DNA from 2 places in the Sphingomonas sp. PAMC 26617 genome. Region 2 is predicted to be linked to the other one. Evidence: riboswitches for the same ligand, from Rfam matches in the RefSeq annotation. Region 2 holds a riboswitch; the other holds the start of a gene.
The links. A riboswitch is a leader RNA that binds a small molecule or an ion and turns the genes downstream of it on or off. The one in region 2 is predicted to bind cobalamin.
Positions count from the first base shown of each region.

Region 1: linked by a shared signal. The riboswitch ahead of cobW (cobalamin biosynthesis protein CobW) and the one ahead of RH91_RS06205 (TonB-dependent receptor plug domain-containing protein) in region 2 are both predicted to bind cobalamin.

Region 1 is NZ_JH594425.1:3,024,424-3,032,253, reverse strand. Features, by position in the region: gene RH91_RS13300 (ATP-grasp fold amidoligase family protein) at 1-572, opposite strand, end outside; gene RH91_RS13295 (DUF3833 family protein) at 717-1,202, opposite strand; gene RH91_RS13290 (hypothetical protein) at 1,421-1,672, shown strand; gene RH91_RS13285 (DsbA family oxidoreductase) at 1,833-2,468, shown strand; cobalamin riboswitch at 2,585-2,818, shown strand; gene cobW (cobalamin biosynthesis protein CobW) at 2,989-4,026, shown strand; gene cobN (cobaltochelatase subunit CobN) at 4,033-7,293, shown strand; gene RH91_RS13270 (cobalamin biosynthesis protein CobG) at 7,290-7,830, shown strand, end outside.
Region 2 is NZ_JH594425.1:1,421,215-1,429,044, reverse strand. Features, by position in the region: gene RH91_RS06225 (histidine phosphatase family protein) at 1-354, opposite strand, end outside; gene RH91_RS06220 (outer membrane protein) at 503-1,183, shown strand; gene dnaN (DNA polymerase III subunit beta) at 1,355-2,467, shown strand; gene cobU (bifunctional adenosylcobinamide kinase/adenosylcobinamide-phosphate guanylyltransferase) at 2,514-3,035, opposite strand; cobalamin riboswitch at 3,063-3,264, shown strand; gene RH91_RS06205 (TonB-dependent receptor plug domain-containing protein) at 3,397-5,331, shown strand; gene RH91_RS06200 (aminotransferase class I/II-fold pyridoxal phosphate-dependent enzyme) at 5,339-6,463, shown strand; gene cobO (cob(I)yrinic acid a,c-diamide adenosyltransferase) at 6,460-7,071, shown strand; gene RH91_RS06190 (ABC transporter substrate-binding protein) at 7,068-7,830, shown strand, end outside.

The sequences.
Region 1 (7,830 bases), 1.6 Mb from region 2:
CCCAACCCGTCACCCGACAGCCGTCTCCAGCGGCGGTCGAACACCGTCCAGCGATGATTGGTCGCGCGGTCGCTATGAACCTGGATCACCGCGACCCTGCCGTGGAAGACGTACAGCTTGTAATCGATCGGCAACACCGGGGCGACGCCGACGAAGGGTTCGATCAACACCCCGCGCGGCACGTCGCGATATCCCCACTCGTCGAGCCAGTCCCCGTAGGACCGTCGCATCCACGACGCCGCCGAGCGGCGAACCATGGCCCAGTCGTCGGCCTGGCTGCAGACCACCCGCACCTGTTTGCAACCATGGCGCGATTTTACGACGAATGGATAGGAACAGGGCGGTGTCGTCGGCAGGATGTCACCCGACCACAGCGTCGGCGTCACCCAGTCTGGCCCGAGCATGTCGGAGACGAAGCGCTTTACCGTCAGCTTGTCGATCAACCCCGGCATCCGAGGATCGCGGTCGACGAGCTTGCGCTGCTGGACCAGTTCGGTGAACAACCGGGGCGCGGTGAGCGACAACAGGCGTTTGTGTCGCCAAAGGTACGTGAGATGCAGACGCAGCAGCATCGGCAGCGACGCCTTTGGCCGAGCGCCCCACCCCGCGAAGGCGGACGTTGACCTCCCGGTCTCCGCGACCGGTAACGCAGCAGCGATGCCGAGATCACCCGACATCGACGGAGCCTGCTCGCCAGCCCGCAGGCGTCGGAAGGATCACGGCCTGCGCACGATCGTCTCGTCCACGCTGGCGACCGGGACGCCGAATTTCGTCACGACCATGCGGTTGCGCGCGGTCTGGCCGCCCGGTTGCAAGTCGAGCCATTGCTGGGCGTGCAATCCATGCTTCATGGCAAACCGCAAATGCAGGCGGTTACCGGTAACCTCTCCCGTCACCGGACCGACGGCATCGCTCAACGTTCCCGCGTATCGATCCGGCGCGATCCGACGAAGATGCCACGTCCGGTGCGTAGGTTTGCCGACACCCTCGCGAACGTCCTGCTCCAGGTCGATTTGGCCAGCCCCAGGGGCAACGCCATATCCTTCGACGAGCGTTGGCGTATGATGCCGCAGTATCACCGAAAGGCGCCCTTTCCCTTCGGTATGTCCGGCGAAGAACGCGACGGGATCGAACACCGGCACGGGAGCGTGCGTGCGCGCGAGATGCCCCGAGGGCACGCAAGCGCTGAGCGCGATCGACACGGCGAGCAGAGGGACGCTCTTCGCGATACTTTTGGTGGAGCGACGGAACGCCAGAAACACAACCATCGTCGCCAAACCAATGAACGGCAGGACGGTTGTCTAAATTCGCGTTCATAGTGTGGCCGGGAACGGCCCAACGGGAGGACTACCAGTCGGGCGTGCCGCCCCACCCCGATCTTCCACGCCGTCATTTTTCCCGGAACGCAGTATCCAAGATCTTGCTGAACGGTGTCAGCAGACAGCTCAGCACAGACCGTTTGTGTCCCAGAAAATCGATCTGCGCGGTCTATCTCCGTTTCGATACCTCCGATCCGGATCGCCTGCCCCACCTCGTCGAGGCGGGGCTCGTCCGGGACGTGAAGGCCGATATCGACAGCCTCAGCGGCGTGGCGAATTACGTCAATCGCACCTTTTCGCTCTTCTCCCATGCACAGCATCGCCGGCCGAAACGGATGCTCGTGAAGGCGTGACGCAGTCCAGCCGTCGGAATCGCGGCGTGAAATCGGAATGCAGGACGCCTCAGCGCGGACGGCTTGCCGCCTTTCGTCAACGCGCAGGTGTAATCGCCACCCCGTATCCTTATGTCTTGCGCCATCCTCTCTCATCGAACGGTGTTGCGTGTCCAAGCCCATGAAGATCGATTTCGTTTCTGATGTCTCTTGCCCGTGGTGCATCATTGGCCTGCGCGGCCTCGAGGAAGCACTCGCGCGCACGGGGGACCTGGTCAGCGCCGACATCACTTTTCAGCCGTTCGAGCTGAACCCCGGGATGGGCAAGGATGGACAGAATATCAGGGAACACGTTGCCGAAAAATACGGCTCGACACCCGAACAGTCGGCCGCCAGCCGCACGATGATCCGCGATCGCGCGGCCGAACTCGGCTTTTCGATGCAGATGTTGGAGACGAGCCGCATCTACAACACCTTCGATGCCCACCGGTTGCTGCATTGGGCGCATATCGAGGGCAAGCAGGCCGCGTTGAAGAACGCGTTGTTCGTCGCTTATTTCACCGATCAGCAGGATCCGTCCGACCATGACGTGCTGATCGCCACCGCCGCACAGGCCGGGCTCGACCCCGTGCGCGCCGCCGCGATCCTTGCGTCGAGCGAATTCGCGGACGAGGTCCGGACGGCCGAGCAGCTATGGCAGTCGCGCGGGATCAGCGCGGTGCCTGCCGTCGTCATCAACGATCGCTACCTGATCTCGGGGGGGCAGACGCCCGAAGCATTCGAGCGCGCGTTGCGCGAGATCGCCGCGCAGGACTGACATCGGCGCATCCTCGCGCCTTTTGCGGAAGCACGCTCCCTGACGCGATGCGGCGCATTACCGAATTGGCAAGCCGCCCGGCTTCGGCTAGGATTGTCGACGGGCGCCGTTTCACGGTGCCCGTTGATCGCGCCGGTGCCCCGCGAGGGGCTTGAATGGGAATGCGGTGCGGGGGTCCTCCCCCAAATCCGCGGCTGTCCCTGCAACTGTAAGCGGTGAGCGAAAGCGTCATGCTCCCGGCAACGGGAGCGGCCACTGGACTCCGACGGTTTTCGAACCGTCGATCTGGGAAGGCGATGCTCTAGCGATGACCCGCGAGCCAGGAGACCTGCCGGCGATAAGGTCGCTCTTGCCTTGGCCCAGGGGATGGCCGCGGCACGGTTCTCCGTCTGAGCGACGAGCCTATGCGGCTGGGGCTGCATCGGTGCGTGGCTGGGCGGCTTTACGGCGCTCGTCCGTCGTCGCGCGCCGTCCGAAATCGGCCCCTTCCGTTCGTTGCTGTCGCGCCGCGGGGAAGAGCATGTCCGATCTATCGAAGGTTCCCGTCACCATTGTCACCGGCTTCCTTGGCGCCGGAAAGACGACCCTCATCAGCCACCTGATCCGCAACGCCGGTGGGCGGCGGCTCGCGGTGGTGGTCAACGAATTCGGCACATTGGGGGTCGATGGCGACATCCTGAAGGGCTGCGCGATCCCCGATTGCCCGGCCGAGAACATTGTCGAGCTCGCCAACGGGTGCATCTGCTGCACCGTCGCGGACGATTTCATCCCGACCGTCGAGACGCTGCTCGCGATGGAGCCGCGGCCCGACCATATCCTGATCGAGACATCCGGGCTCGCCCTGCCCAAGCCGCTGCTGAAAGCGTTCGACTGGCCCGCGATCCGCTCGCGCATCACGGTCGACGGGGTGATCACGCTGGCGGACGCCGAGGCGGTCGCCGCGGGGCGGTTCGCGCCCGATCTCGCCGCGGTCGACGCGCAACGCGCTGCCGATCCGAGCATCGACCATGAAACCCCGTTGTCCGAAGTGTTCGAGGATCAACTCGCCTGCGCCGACATGGTGCTGCTCACCAAATGCGACCTCGCCGGGCCCGTCGGAATCGCCGCCGCACGCGCGGTCATCGCCGCCGAGACCCCGCGCCCGCTCCCGATCGTCGAGCTGGTCGATGGCATCGTCGACCCGCGCGTCGTGCTCGGGCTCGGCGCTGCGGCGGAGGACGATATCGCTGCCCGCCCGTCGCATCACGATGGCGAGGACGAGCACGAGCATGACGACTTCGACAGCATCGTCGTCGCATGGGGCGAGATCACCGACCCGGACGATCTCGCGCGCCGGATCGAGACGCTCGCGGCGGGCGGCGACGTGCTGCGCGTCAAGGGCTATGCCGCGGTCGCGGGCAAGCCGATGCGGTTGCTCGTCCAGGCGGTGGGCGCGCGGGTGCGCGTGCAATACGACCGACCGTGGCGCGGCGACGAGACGCGCGGCACGCAACTGGTGGTGATCGCCGAGCAAAACCGGCTCGACCCGCCGGCAATCAAGGCAGCGCTGGCGGGCTGATCCGCCATGCACGTCGTCTTCCGCGAAACGCACGGGCTGGAGGAGAGCGCCACGCCGCGCGATCTGGGGCAGGATGCCGCGGATCTCGTCGTACTGTCCTTTTCCGACAGCGACCTCGGCGCGTTCGCGGCGGGATGGCGCGCGGGCGGGCCGGGGATGCCAAGCCTGCGGCTCGCCAATCTCGCCGAGTTGACGCACCCGCTTTCGGTCGACACCTATGTCGAGCGGACGCTGGGAGCCGCAAAGGGAATCCTGATTCGGCTGATCGGCGGGATCGCCTATTGGCCCTACGGCGTGCAGCAGGTCGAAGCGCTCGCCCGACGAGACGGGATCGCGCTGGCGATCATCCCCGCGGATGGCCGCATGGATCCGCGCCTCGATGCCGCATCGACGGTGCCGGTCTCGACGCTGCGACGGCTGACGGAACTGTGCGACATTGGCGGCGCGACGGCGGCGCGCGCGGCGATCGCGCAATTCGCACTGGCAGCCGGGTTGTACGTCAAGCCCGTCCCGGCAGCGCGCGCGATCGCCTCGGTTGGCGGCTGGCAACCGGAGCCCGGTGTGACCTGCCCGGCGGCGTTCGCGCTGACGGCGATCCGACCGCGAGTTCTGCTGGTCTTCTACCGATCCTATCTCATGGCCGCCGATCTCGACCCGATTACGGCGCTGAACGCGGCGTTCGTGGAACGCGGCTACGAGGTCCTCGCGCTGTTCGCGCCGTCGCTCAAGGATCGTTCGGCGGGCCAGTGGCTGGCGCGCTGGGTGTCCGCGCTCGCGCCGGTCGCGATCGTCAACGCAACCGCTTTCTCCGCGCGCGATGCCGCCGGCACAACCCCGCTCGACGCCGCCGGAGTCCCGGTCTTCCAGGTCGCGCTGGCAACGTCCGACCGTGCCGCCTGGGCCGATGCGGCACGCGGTCTATCGCCCGCCGATCTCGCGATGCACGTCGTGCTGCCCGAGGTCGATGGCCGTCTGTTCGCCGGCGTGGCGAGCTTCAAGGACGCTGCCGCGCGCGACGCCGACCTGCAATTCGCCCGCCGCGAACACCGCGCCGAGCCAGAGCGAATCGCGGCGATCGCGGACCGGGTCCACGGCTGGATCGCGCTGGGAGCGAAGCCCGTTGCGGAGCGGCGGCTCGCGATCGTGCTGTCGACCTATCCGGGCAAGACCTACCAGATGGCGCACGCGGTCGGGCTCGATGCGCTCGCGTCGGTCACGGCGATGCTGGGCGACCTGGCGGATGCGGGCTATGCGACGGCATTGCGGAACATCGAGGATCTGCCGGTTGCACTGGCACAGCAGACCATCGGCTGGCCCCTGTCTGCCTATCGTGCGGCGCTCGCGACATTGCCCGCCGCGCTGCAGGCTGATGTGACCGCAGCCTGGGGCGCGCCCGAGGACGACCCAGCGGTTCTCGACGGCGCCTTCCATTTCGCCGCCGTCGCCGCCGGGGACAGTCTCGTCACGCTCCAGCCCGAACGCGGCAGCGCCGCGGTGCGCGCAGACGAGTATCACGATCTCTCGCGATGCCCGCGGCACGGCTATATCGCCTTCTACCTCTGGCTGCGCACGCAGGGGACCGACGCGCTGGTCCATGTCGGCGCGCACGGCACGCTCGAATGGCTGCCGGGCAAGGCGGTTGCGCTGTCGGATGCGTGCTGGCCCGAAGCGCTGACCGGCGCGATGCCCGTCGTCTATCCGTTCATCGTCAACGACCCCGGCGAGGCGGCGCAAGCCAAGCGGCGGATCGGCGCTGTCACGATCGGCCATGTCCCGCCGCCGCTGGTCCGCGCAGACGGTGGCACCGGGCTCGGACGGCTCGAGGCGCTGCTCGACGAATTCTCCAATGCCGACGGGCTCGATCCGGCACGCCGCGATCGGCTGCAGCGCGATATCAGCGACGAAGCGCTCGCACTCGGGCTCGGCGACGTACTCGCGCTCGACCAAGCGCTATCGCACGCGGAGGCGATCACGCGGATCGATGCCTTCGTCTGCGACGTCAAGGACAGCCAATATGGCGATGGGCTCCACGTCTTCGGGCGTGGCGAGCAAGGACCTGCCGAACGTGACGGCCTGCTCGCGGCGCTCGCCGGAAGACGGGTCGCACCCGGGCCATCGGGCTCGCCGTGGCGCGGGCGAAACGATGTGCTGCCGACCGGGCGCAACCTCTACACCACCGATCCGCGCGCGGTGCCGTCGCGGTCGGCGCATGCGCAGGGGGTACGGCTCGCCGACGAACTGATCCGCCGCCATCTGCAGGATCATGGCGACTATCCGCGTGGGCTGGTGGTCGACCTGTGGGGCTCCGCGACGATGCGCACCGCGGGCGAGGAATTCGCGATGGCGCTCCACCTGCTCGGTGCGGAGCCGGTGTGGGACCATCAGTCCGACCGCGTCACCGGGGTCGAGATCCTGCCGCTGATGCGGTTCGACCGGCCGCGGATCGACGTGACGCTGCGCGTCTCGGGGCTGTTCCGCGATGCCTTCCCGACGCTTTGCGCGATGTTCGGCCAGGCGGTGCGCGCGATGGCGGCGCGGGACGAGCCGGCGGATCGCAACCCGTTCGTCGGGTCCACCCCCGGCGCGCGCGTGTTCGGGCCGCGTGCAGGCAGCTATGGCATCGGGCTCGGCGACAGCGCCGACACCTACACGCCCGAAGCGCGACAGGCGGCAGGCGCGGCGTGGCTCGCCGCTTCCGCGCACGCCCTCGACGATGGCGAGGCGCGCGCCGACCCGGCGGGGATCGCGGCGCGCGTCGCCGCCGCGGACGTCTTCGTCCACGTTCAGGACCTGCCCGAGACCGACCTGTTGCTTGCCGCCGACTATGCCGCGCACGAGGCTGCCTTTGCCGCCGCGCAGGCGATCACCGGCGGAAGCGCCGCTCTCTATCACCTCGATGCGACCGACCCGGCCCGTCCGCGTGCGCGCCCGCTCGGGGAGGAGATCGCGCGCGTCGTCCGCGCGCGTGCGGCGCATCCGGGCTGGGTTGCGGGGATGATGCGGCACGGGTTTCGCGGTGCCGCCGAACTCGCCGCCACGCTCGATCATCTTGGCGCGTTCGCGCATCTGGCGGACGTCGTGACGCCGGAGTCGATCGATCTCTATTACGACGCGACGCTCGCGCGCGACGACGTCCGCGCGTTCATGGCGGACACCAATCCGCAGGCGCTGGCGGCGCTGGAGGCGCGGTTCTTCGCGCTCTACGCGGCGGGGCTGTGGCCGACGCGGCGCAATTCCATTCTCGCACATCTGGGCGCAACCGCATGAGCGTGGTGCGCGGCTGGTGCCCGACGGCACATCGCCCGATGGCGGCAGGCGACGGCCTGCTGGTCCGCGTGCGCCCGCGGCTCGCGGACCTCACCCGCACGCAGGCGATCGGCTTGGCCGAGGCGGCGGCAGCGCATGGCAACGGCGCGATCGACGTCACCAACCGCGCCAATCTGCAGATCCGCGGAGTCCGCGACGACCGCTGGGCGGCGTTGATCGCCACCCTGTGCGCGCTCGATCTGGTCGACACCGATCCGACGCTCGAGGCGCGGCGGGCCGTGCTGGTGGCGCCCGACTGGAACGCGGGTGACGACACGCACCGCATCGCGAGCGAACTCGCCACGCGACTGGCGGAACTGCCCGAACTGCCCGGCAAATTCGGGTTCGCCATCGATGCGGCCGCTTCCCCGCTGCTTCGCGACGCCCCCGCCGACATTCGCATCGAACGCGGCTCGACTGGCTGCCTGATTCTGCGCGCGGAGGGACGAACGCAGGGCGTAGCGCTGACCGCTGGCACCGAGGTCGATGCGATCGTGG
Region 2 (7,830 bases):
ATAATAGCGCCCCGCCCAGTCGCCGGTGCCGATCTCGACCAGCCGCGAATCGGTGTGTGCGCCGTGCCAATCGAGCTCGAGATGCTCCGCGATCACCGCAAGCGTCTGCAATGCGCGCCCGGTCGGCGAGGCCCACAAGGTCAGTGCGGGCTTGGCGCCCAATTTCTGCCGCAACACCCGCCCCATTTCCTCCGCCTGCGCGAAACCGGCGCGGGTCAGCGGCGTGTGCGGGTGCTCCCCCTGCAGGCGCCCTGCGGCGTTGAAGACGGTTTCGCCGTGCCGCGCAATGTAATCGCGGCCGCCGCGTGGCGACTTCGGGGCGGTTTGCGACAGTATCGGGGCGTTGGAATTCATGGGCGTTCCTTCAACCCCGTGTGGCGCAAAAGCAACGGTTTTCCGTGTTTATCTGAGGTTCATGCAAGGCCTTCGGCGAGCGCCTATCTGAGCCTTCCCCGCTGTTAAGGATTTGGAACCGGCGGGCGAACACCATGGAGTTACCCCAATGCGCAAGATCGTCCTCACCGCCGCCACCGCCGTTCTCGGCCTCGGCATGGCTGCCCCCGCACTGGCCCAGGACGGCCCGCCCACCAATTCCCCCGACCGCGCGTTCAACGGCCCGCGTGCCGGCGTCCTGCTCGGCTATGACAAGCTGCAGCCCGGCAGCACCGACGGATCGAGCATCCGCGGCGACCGCGGTGCCGACGGCCTGACCTATGGCGGCGACATCGGCTATGACATCGACAACGGCGGCCGCTTCGTGTTCGGCGTCGAAGGCGAAGTCACCGGGTCGACCAGCAAGGTCACCAACAACCCGGTCGATGCAGCCGCGCTCGGCTACGGCCGCGTCAAGGCCGGTCGTGACTTCTATGCCGGCGCGCGCGTCGGCTACAAGCTTCAGCCGACCATGCTGCTGTACGTCAAGGGCGGTTACACCAACGCCCGCCTCGATCTGACCGCGAACAACGGCACGGTCACCACCGGCCAGCATTATACGCTGGACGGCTACCGGGTCGGCGCAGGCGTCGAGCAGGCGATCACGGCGCGCACCTATGCCAAGCTCGAATATCGCTATTCGAACTACGGCAACGCACGTCTTGAGTTCGCGAATGGTGCCAACACCAACAACTTCAGCGTCGACACGGACCGTCACCAGGTTCTCGCCGGCGTCGGCTTCCGCTTCTGATTCGGTCGCTTACGACCGGAAACGAGACGGCCCACGGCTGATTAGCTGCGGGAAAGAGGGGTCGGGGCGCTTGCTCCGGCCCCTTTTATGTTTAAGGAAAGGCACACGGCGAATTGCCCCCGGTGCGCACCGGAATGGGCTGAAAATGGGGCGGCGGCCCGGGGGAACGGCATGAAGGCGACGATCGAACGCGCAACCTTGTTGAAGGGGCTCAGCCACGTCCAGTCGGTGGTCGAGCGGCGCAATACCATTCCAATCCTGTCCAACGTGCTGATCGAGGCGACCGCCGAAGGTGGCCTCAAGCTGATGGCGACCGATTTGGATCTCCAGATCAACGAGACGATCGCGGCCGCGGTCGACCAGCCGGGCTCGACCACCGTGTCGGCGCACACCTTGTTCGACATCGCACGCAAACTGCCCGAGGGTAGCCAGGTGTCGCTCAGCGCGGCCGAGGGCAAGATGACGATCATGGCGGGACGCGCCAAGTTCCAGCTCGGCACGCTGCCGCGCGACGATTTCCCGGTGATCGCCGAGGGCGAGCTCCCGGTCAGCTTCGAGCTGCCCGCCGAGACGCTCAAGCAGATCATCGACAAGACGCGCTTCGCGATCTCGACCGAGGAAACGCGCTATTATCTGAACGGCATCTTCTGGCACGTGTCAGAGGATCCGCTCCCCGTGCTCAAGGCCGCCGCAACCGACGGCCACCGTCTTGCGCGCGTGACCATGCCGCGGCCGGATGGCGCGGAGACGATGCCCGACATCATCATCCCGCGGAAGTGCATCGCCGAGCTGCGCAAGCTGCTCGACGAGATCGACGGCTCGGTCGGCGTGTCGATGTCGCCGACCAAGATCCGCTTCGATCTCGGGCAGGCGCTGCTGACGTCCAAGCTGATCGACGGGACCTTCCCGGACTACAGCCGCGTCATCCCGACCGGCAACGACAAGATCCTCAAGATCGACCCGCGCAGCTTCGAGGAAGGCGTCGACCGCGTCTCGACGATCGCGACCGAGAAGACCCGCGCGGTCAAGATGGCGCTCGACCGCGACAAGATCATCCTGTCGGTCAGCTCGCCCGAAAACGGCACCGCCGCCGAGGAAGTCCCGGGCGAATACACCGCGCTCGGGTTCGAGATCGGGTTCAACAGCCGCTATCTGCTCGACATCCTCGGGCAGCTCGATGGCGACACGATCGAGGTCCACCTCGCCGATGCCGCCGCGCCGACGTTGATCCGCGAGAATGACAAGTCGGCGGCGCTGTACGTCCTGATGCCGATGCGCGTCTGAGGACGCGGTCTCGTTCTCCTGCGCCGGCGGGAGAACGAGATCACGTCTAGCGCGTCCCGCCAAAGGGTTGCAGCGGCAACACCAGTCCCGCCGCGACAAAATAGCACGCGTCCACCTGCGCCGCGACCTCCTGGTTGAGCCGCCCCGCGGCGTCGCGGAACCTCCGGCCCAGCGGATGCTCGGGCACGATCCCCAGCCCGACCTCGTTGCTCACGATCATTACCGGCAGCGGCGTTCCGGCGATCGCGGCGAGCAGATCCGCGGTGCGGCGAGCGATGTCATGTTCCCCCAGCATCAGGTTCGACAGCCACAACGTCAGGCAATCGACCAGTACCGCGCCGGCCCCGACCGCGCCAATTGCCTCGGGGAGCGCGAGCGGGCATTCCACCGTCCGCCACCGCGCGCCGCGATCCGCCTGGTGCCGGGCGATGCGATCCGCCATCTCATCGTCGCGGCCTTCCCCGGTCGCAAGATAGGTCAGCGGTCCGTCGCACGCCTCCGCCGCCTGCTGCGCAAGCCGGCTCTTGCCCGACCGTGCGCCGCCCAGGAATAGTGTCGATCGTGCCACGGCTTGCCCTTGTCCAACGCGCGTTCTAGACGCGCAGCTGCGACAGGTTCCCAGAGATGGGATGAAAAGGGAACCCGGAAGCGAGCGCAGGCTCGTCATCCGGGGCTGTCCCCGCAACTGTGACCGGCGAGTCTTGCTCCTTCGTGCGCCACTGGATCTCCGGATCCGGGAAGGCCGGGCAAGATGAGGACCCGGAAGCCAGGAGACCTGCCTGTCGCGGTTGTCCTTCGTCCGGCCGGGGAGTGCCGAGCGATCGAGGGTTTCCTCGCGAGACGACATGGTTGGGGTCGTGCGTCGCGGGAAGTCGTTTTCCGGCATATCGCCATGCGTGGTCCCATGAGCTGTTGCGAAGGGGAACCACGTGAAGACCTGTACCTATCTGATAGTGCTGCCGTGCATAGCGCTTGCCGCGCCCGCGCTGGCGCAGAGCGCGCAGTCCACCACTGGGCTGGAGAAGGCCGCCGATGCCGCGCAGGAGATCGTCGTCACCGCCAACCGCGCGGCACGCCCTGTCGATACCGTCGGCCAGTCGGTCACCGTTCTGGACACCGCCACCATCACGCAGCGCCAGGCGGTGGTCGTGTCCGACCTGCTCCGCCAGACACCCGGCGTCACCGTGGTCCGCAACGGCGGGATCGGCACCACGACCTCGGTCAGCATTCGCGGCGCGGAGAGCGACCAGACCGTCGCGCTGATCGACGGGATCAAGCTCAACGATCCGTCCGCGCCGGGCGGGGGGTTCAACTTCGGCAACCTGCTGATCGGCAATATCGCGCGGATCGAAGTGCTGCGCGGGGCGCAATCGGTGTTGTGGGGCAGCCAGGCGATCGGCGGGGTGGTCAACCTCGTCACCCGCCAGCCGACCGAGAACATCGCGATCATCGCACGTGCCGAGGGCGGCGGCGATGGCACCGGGCAGGGGTTCGCCAACGTCTCGGGCAAGGCCGGGCCGGTGTCGGCGAGCTTCGGCGGCGGGTATTATAGTACCGGTGGGATCTCGGCCTATGCGCCCGGCACCGAACGCGACGGGTTCCGCAGCTATGCCGCCAACGGCAGCCTCGGGATCGCGCTCGCGAGCACCGTCTCGGTTGACCTGCGGGGTTTCTACACCAACAGCCGCACCGATTTCGATGGCTTCCCGCCGCCCGACTACACGTTCGGCGACACGCGTGAATATGGCGATTCCGAACAATGGATCGGCTATGCCGGGCTCAACGCCGCGCTGTTCGACGGGCGCCTGCGCAACCGCATCGGCTATGCGCACACCGATACCGACCGCCGCAATTTCGACCCCGACAGCGACCCGACCGAGACGTTCCGCGGGATCGGCCGCAACGACCGGATCGAATATCAGGGGACGGCGGACATCACCAAGGCGGTGTTCGCGACCTTCGGTGCCGAACGCGAGGTCTCGCGCTTTTCCTCGTCGAGCTATGGCGGCCCGGTCACGCGCGGGCGGGCGCGGTTGTTCAGCGGCTACGGCCAGCTCGCGATCACGCCGATCGCCGGGCTGACCGCGACGGGCGGCGTGCGGCATGACGACCACAACATCTTCGGCGGTGCGACGACGTTTTCGGGAAGCGGGGTCTATTCGCCCAACGCCGGCGCGACCACGCTGCGTGCGAGCTATTCCGAAGGGTTCAAGGCCCCGACGCTGTACCAGCTGCAGAGCGAATATGGGAATGCCGGCCTGACCCCGGAACGCTCGCACGGCTGGGACGCCGGTATCACGCAAAAGGCGCTGGACGGCGCGGTCGAGGCAAGCGCGACGTATTTTCACCGCAACTCGCGCGATCTCATCACCTTCGTATCGTGCGACGGACCATTGACCGGGATCTGCACCGATCGCCCGTTCGGCACTTACGACAATATCGCACGGACCCGCGCGCAGGGGGTGGAACTCACGCTGCTGCTGCGCCCGGTCGCGCCGCTGACGGTCAGCGCGAGCTACACCTATCTCGACGCGACCGATCGCTCGCCCGGTTCCGCCACGTTCGGATACACGCTCGCGCGGCGGCCGGGCCAGAGCATCACCGTCAACGCCGACTATCGCTGGACCTTCGGGCTGACGACCGGCGCGACGCTGACCTCGGTCGGCGACAGTTTCGACGATGCCGCGAACGCGCGACGGCTCGACGGCTATGTGCTCGCGGACCTGCGCGCGTCCTTTCCGGTCACCAGGACGGTCGAAGTGTACGGCCGGATCGAGAACGTGCTCGATACGCACTACCAGACGATCTACCAATATGGGCAACCCGGTCGCGCTGCCTTTGGCGGCATCCGGCTGACCTATTGACCGCCCGATGACACCCCGCGACCTCGCCCTGTTTCACGCCCACGGCGGACGGGTCGAGGCTGCGCGGGCCGCGTTCGGGGGGGCGGACTGGATCGACCTGTCGACCGGGATCGCACCCTGGGCGTGGCCGGTGGCGGGGGTCGATCCGGGTTGGGAGCGGCTGCCCGAGCCGGGGGCGATCGCCGCACTCGAGGCGGCGGCGGCGGCGGCGTTCGGGGTGGCCGATCCGACACAGGTCGTCGCGGTGCCGGGGACCGACCTTGCGATGCGGGTGCTGGCACCGCTACTGGGCGCGAAACGGCCGAGCGTGGTGCGGCCGGGCTATGCGGGGCATCTCGCGGCGTGGCCGGGTGCGGTGGCGGTTTCGGCGGATTCGGTGGATGCAGTGGGTCACGCCCCATCCCTTCCCATTCGTCACCCCGGGCCTGTCCCGGGGTCCACCGTGCCGCGTGATCCACGGCCAGGGGATACGCACCCCGGTGGACCCCGGGCCAAGCCCGGGGTGACGGTGGGAGTTGGAGGTGGCGGCGCGCTCAACGACGCCGACCTGCTGGTGCTCGCCTCGCCCGCCAATCCCGATGGCCGCGTCACCGATCCCGCGCTGCTGCGCACGCTTGCGACGACGATGACCGTCGTCGTGGACGAAGCCTATGCCGACCCCGCCCCCGCCCTCTGCCCGCACGCGAGCGACCGGCTGATCATGCTGCGGTCGTTCGGGAAATTCTACGGGCTCCCCGGCGTGCGGCTCGGCTTCGTCGTTGCCGGTCAGGATCTTGCAACGCGCTTGCGGACGCTGCTCGGCGACTGGCCGGTCTCGTCCGCCGCGGTTGCGATCGGGACGGCGGCCTATCGCGACGACGGCTGGCGCCAGGCGCAAGCCTCGCGGATCGCGGAGACCGGCACGCTGCTCGACGAAGTGCTGCGCGACGCCGGGCTCGACCTGATCGGCCACGCGCCGTTGTTCCGGCTCATCGCCTGCAAGGCGGCAACCCGCCTGTTCGAGACGCTTGCGCGCCACGCGATCCTGACCCGCCCCTTCGCCGATCAGCCCGACCGGCTCCGTATCGGCCTGCCGCGCGGTGCGGCTGGCCTCGTCCGTCTTGCCACCGCGCTTGAGGAGTTCCCCCGATGACCGAGACCCCCGAGGATTTCGCCCGCCACAATGCGCGCAGCAAGCGCATCGCCGCCGCGCGCGAACGGATGCAGGCGCGCCGCACGCTCGAGCGCGGTCTGCTGATCGTCCACACCGGCAACGGCAAGGGCAAGTCCTCCTCGGCGTTCGGGATGGCGATCCGCAGCATCGGCTGGGGGATGAAGGTCGCGATCCTGCAATATGTGAAGGGCAAGTGGGAGACGGGCGAGCGCAACTTCTTCGAGGCGCATCCCGACCTCGCGACCTTCGAGGTGATGGGCGAAGGCTTCACCTGGGACACGCAGGACCGCGCACTCGACATTGCTGCTGCGAAGGCCGCGTGGGAGCGGTCGAAGGAGATGATCCTCGACCCCGCGATCGACTTCGTGATCCTCGACGAACTCAACATCGTGCTGCGCAACGACACGCTGCCGATCGCCGACATCGTCGCGTTCCTGAAGGACCGCCCGCTGACCAAGCACATCTGCATCACCGGGCGCGGCGCGAAGCCCGAACTGCTCGAGATCGCCGACCTCATCACCGATTTCACCGAAGTGAAGCACCCGTATAACGCCGGGTTCGCGGCGCAGAAGGGCGTCGAGTTTTGAGGCGTTTGCTCGCCCTGCCCGTGGCAGCGGCGCTGCTGGCATCGGCGGCCCCGGCGCGCCCGCCGCGGATCGTATCGATCAACCCGTGTATCGACGCGGTGTTGGTGCGCATCGCCGACCCGGCGCAGATCGCGGGGATCAGCCATTATTCGCAGGACCCGCGCGCGACCTCGATCCCGCTCGGCGTCGCCAACCGCTTTCGCGCGACTTCCGGGACCGCCGAGGAAGTCGTCGCGCTGCGGCCCGACGTGGTGCTGACCGGGCCGCATACCGAGCCCGCGACGGTTGCCGCGCTCAAGCGGCTGCATATCCGGCTCGTCCAGTTTACGGTGCCGGAGTCGGTCGCCGAAAGCGTCGTGCAGGTCCGCGACATCGCTGCCGCGACCGGGCATGTCGAACGCGGCGTTGCGCTGGCGGCGCGGATCACGGCGGCGGCGACCCCTGCTCGCGCCACGCCGCTGCCCGCGCTGATCTGGCAATCCGGCGGGCTCGTGCCCGGCAGCGGGACGCTTCCCGATGAATTGCTCCGCCGCGCGGGGTTCCGCAACATGAGTGCAGCCTACGGCCTCAAGAAATGGGACGTGCTCCCGCTAGAATATCTCATCGCGCAGCCGCCGCGCGTGCTGCTGTCGGTCGCTGCCGCCGAAGCGGGCGAGGATCGGCTGACCGCGCACCCGGCGGTCAGGCGGCTCGCGCGGCGGATCACGGTCGCGCCCTATCCGGCGCGGCTGATGAATTGCGGCGGACCGACGATCATCG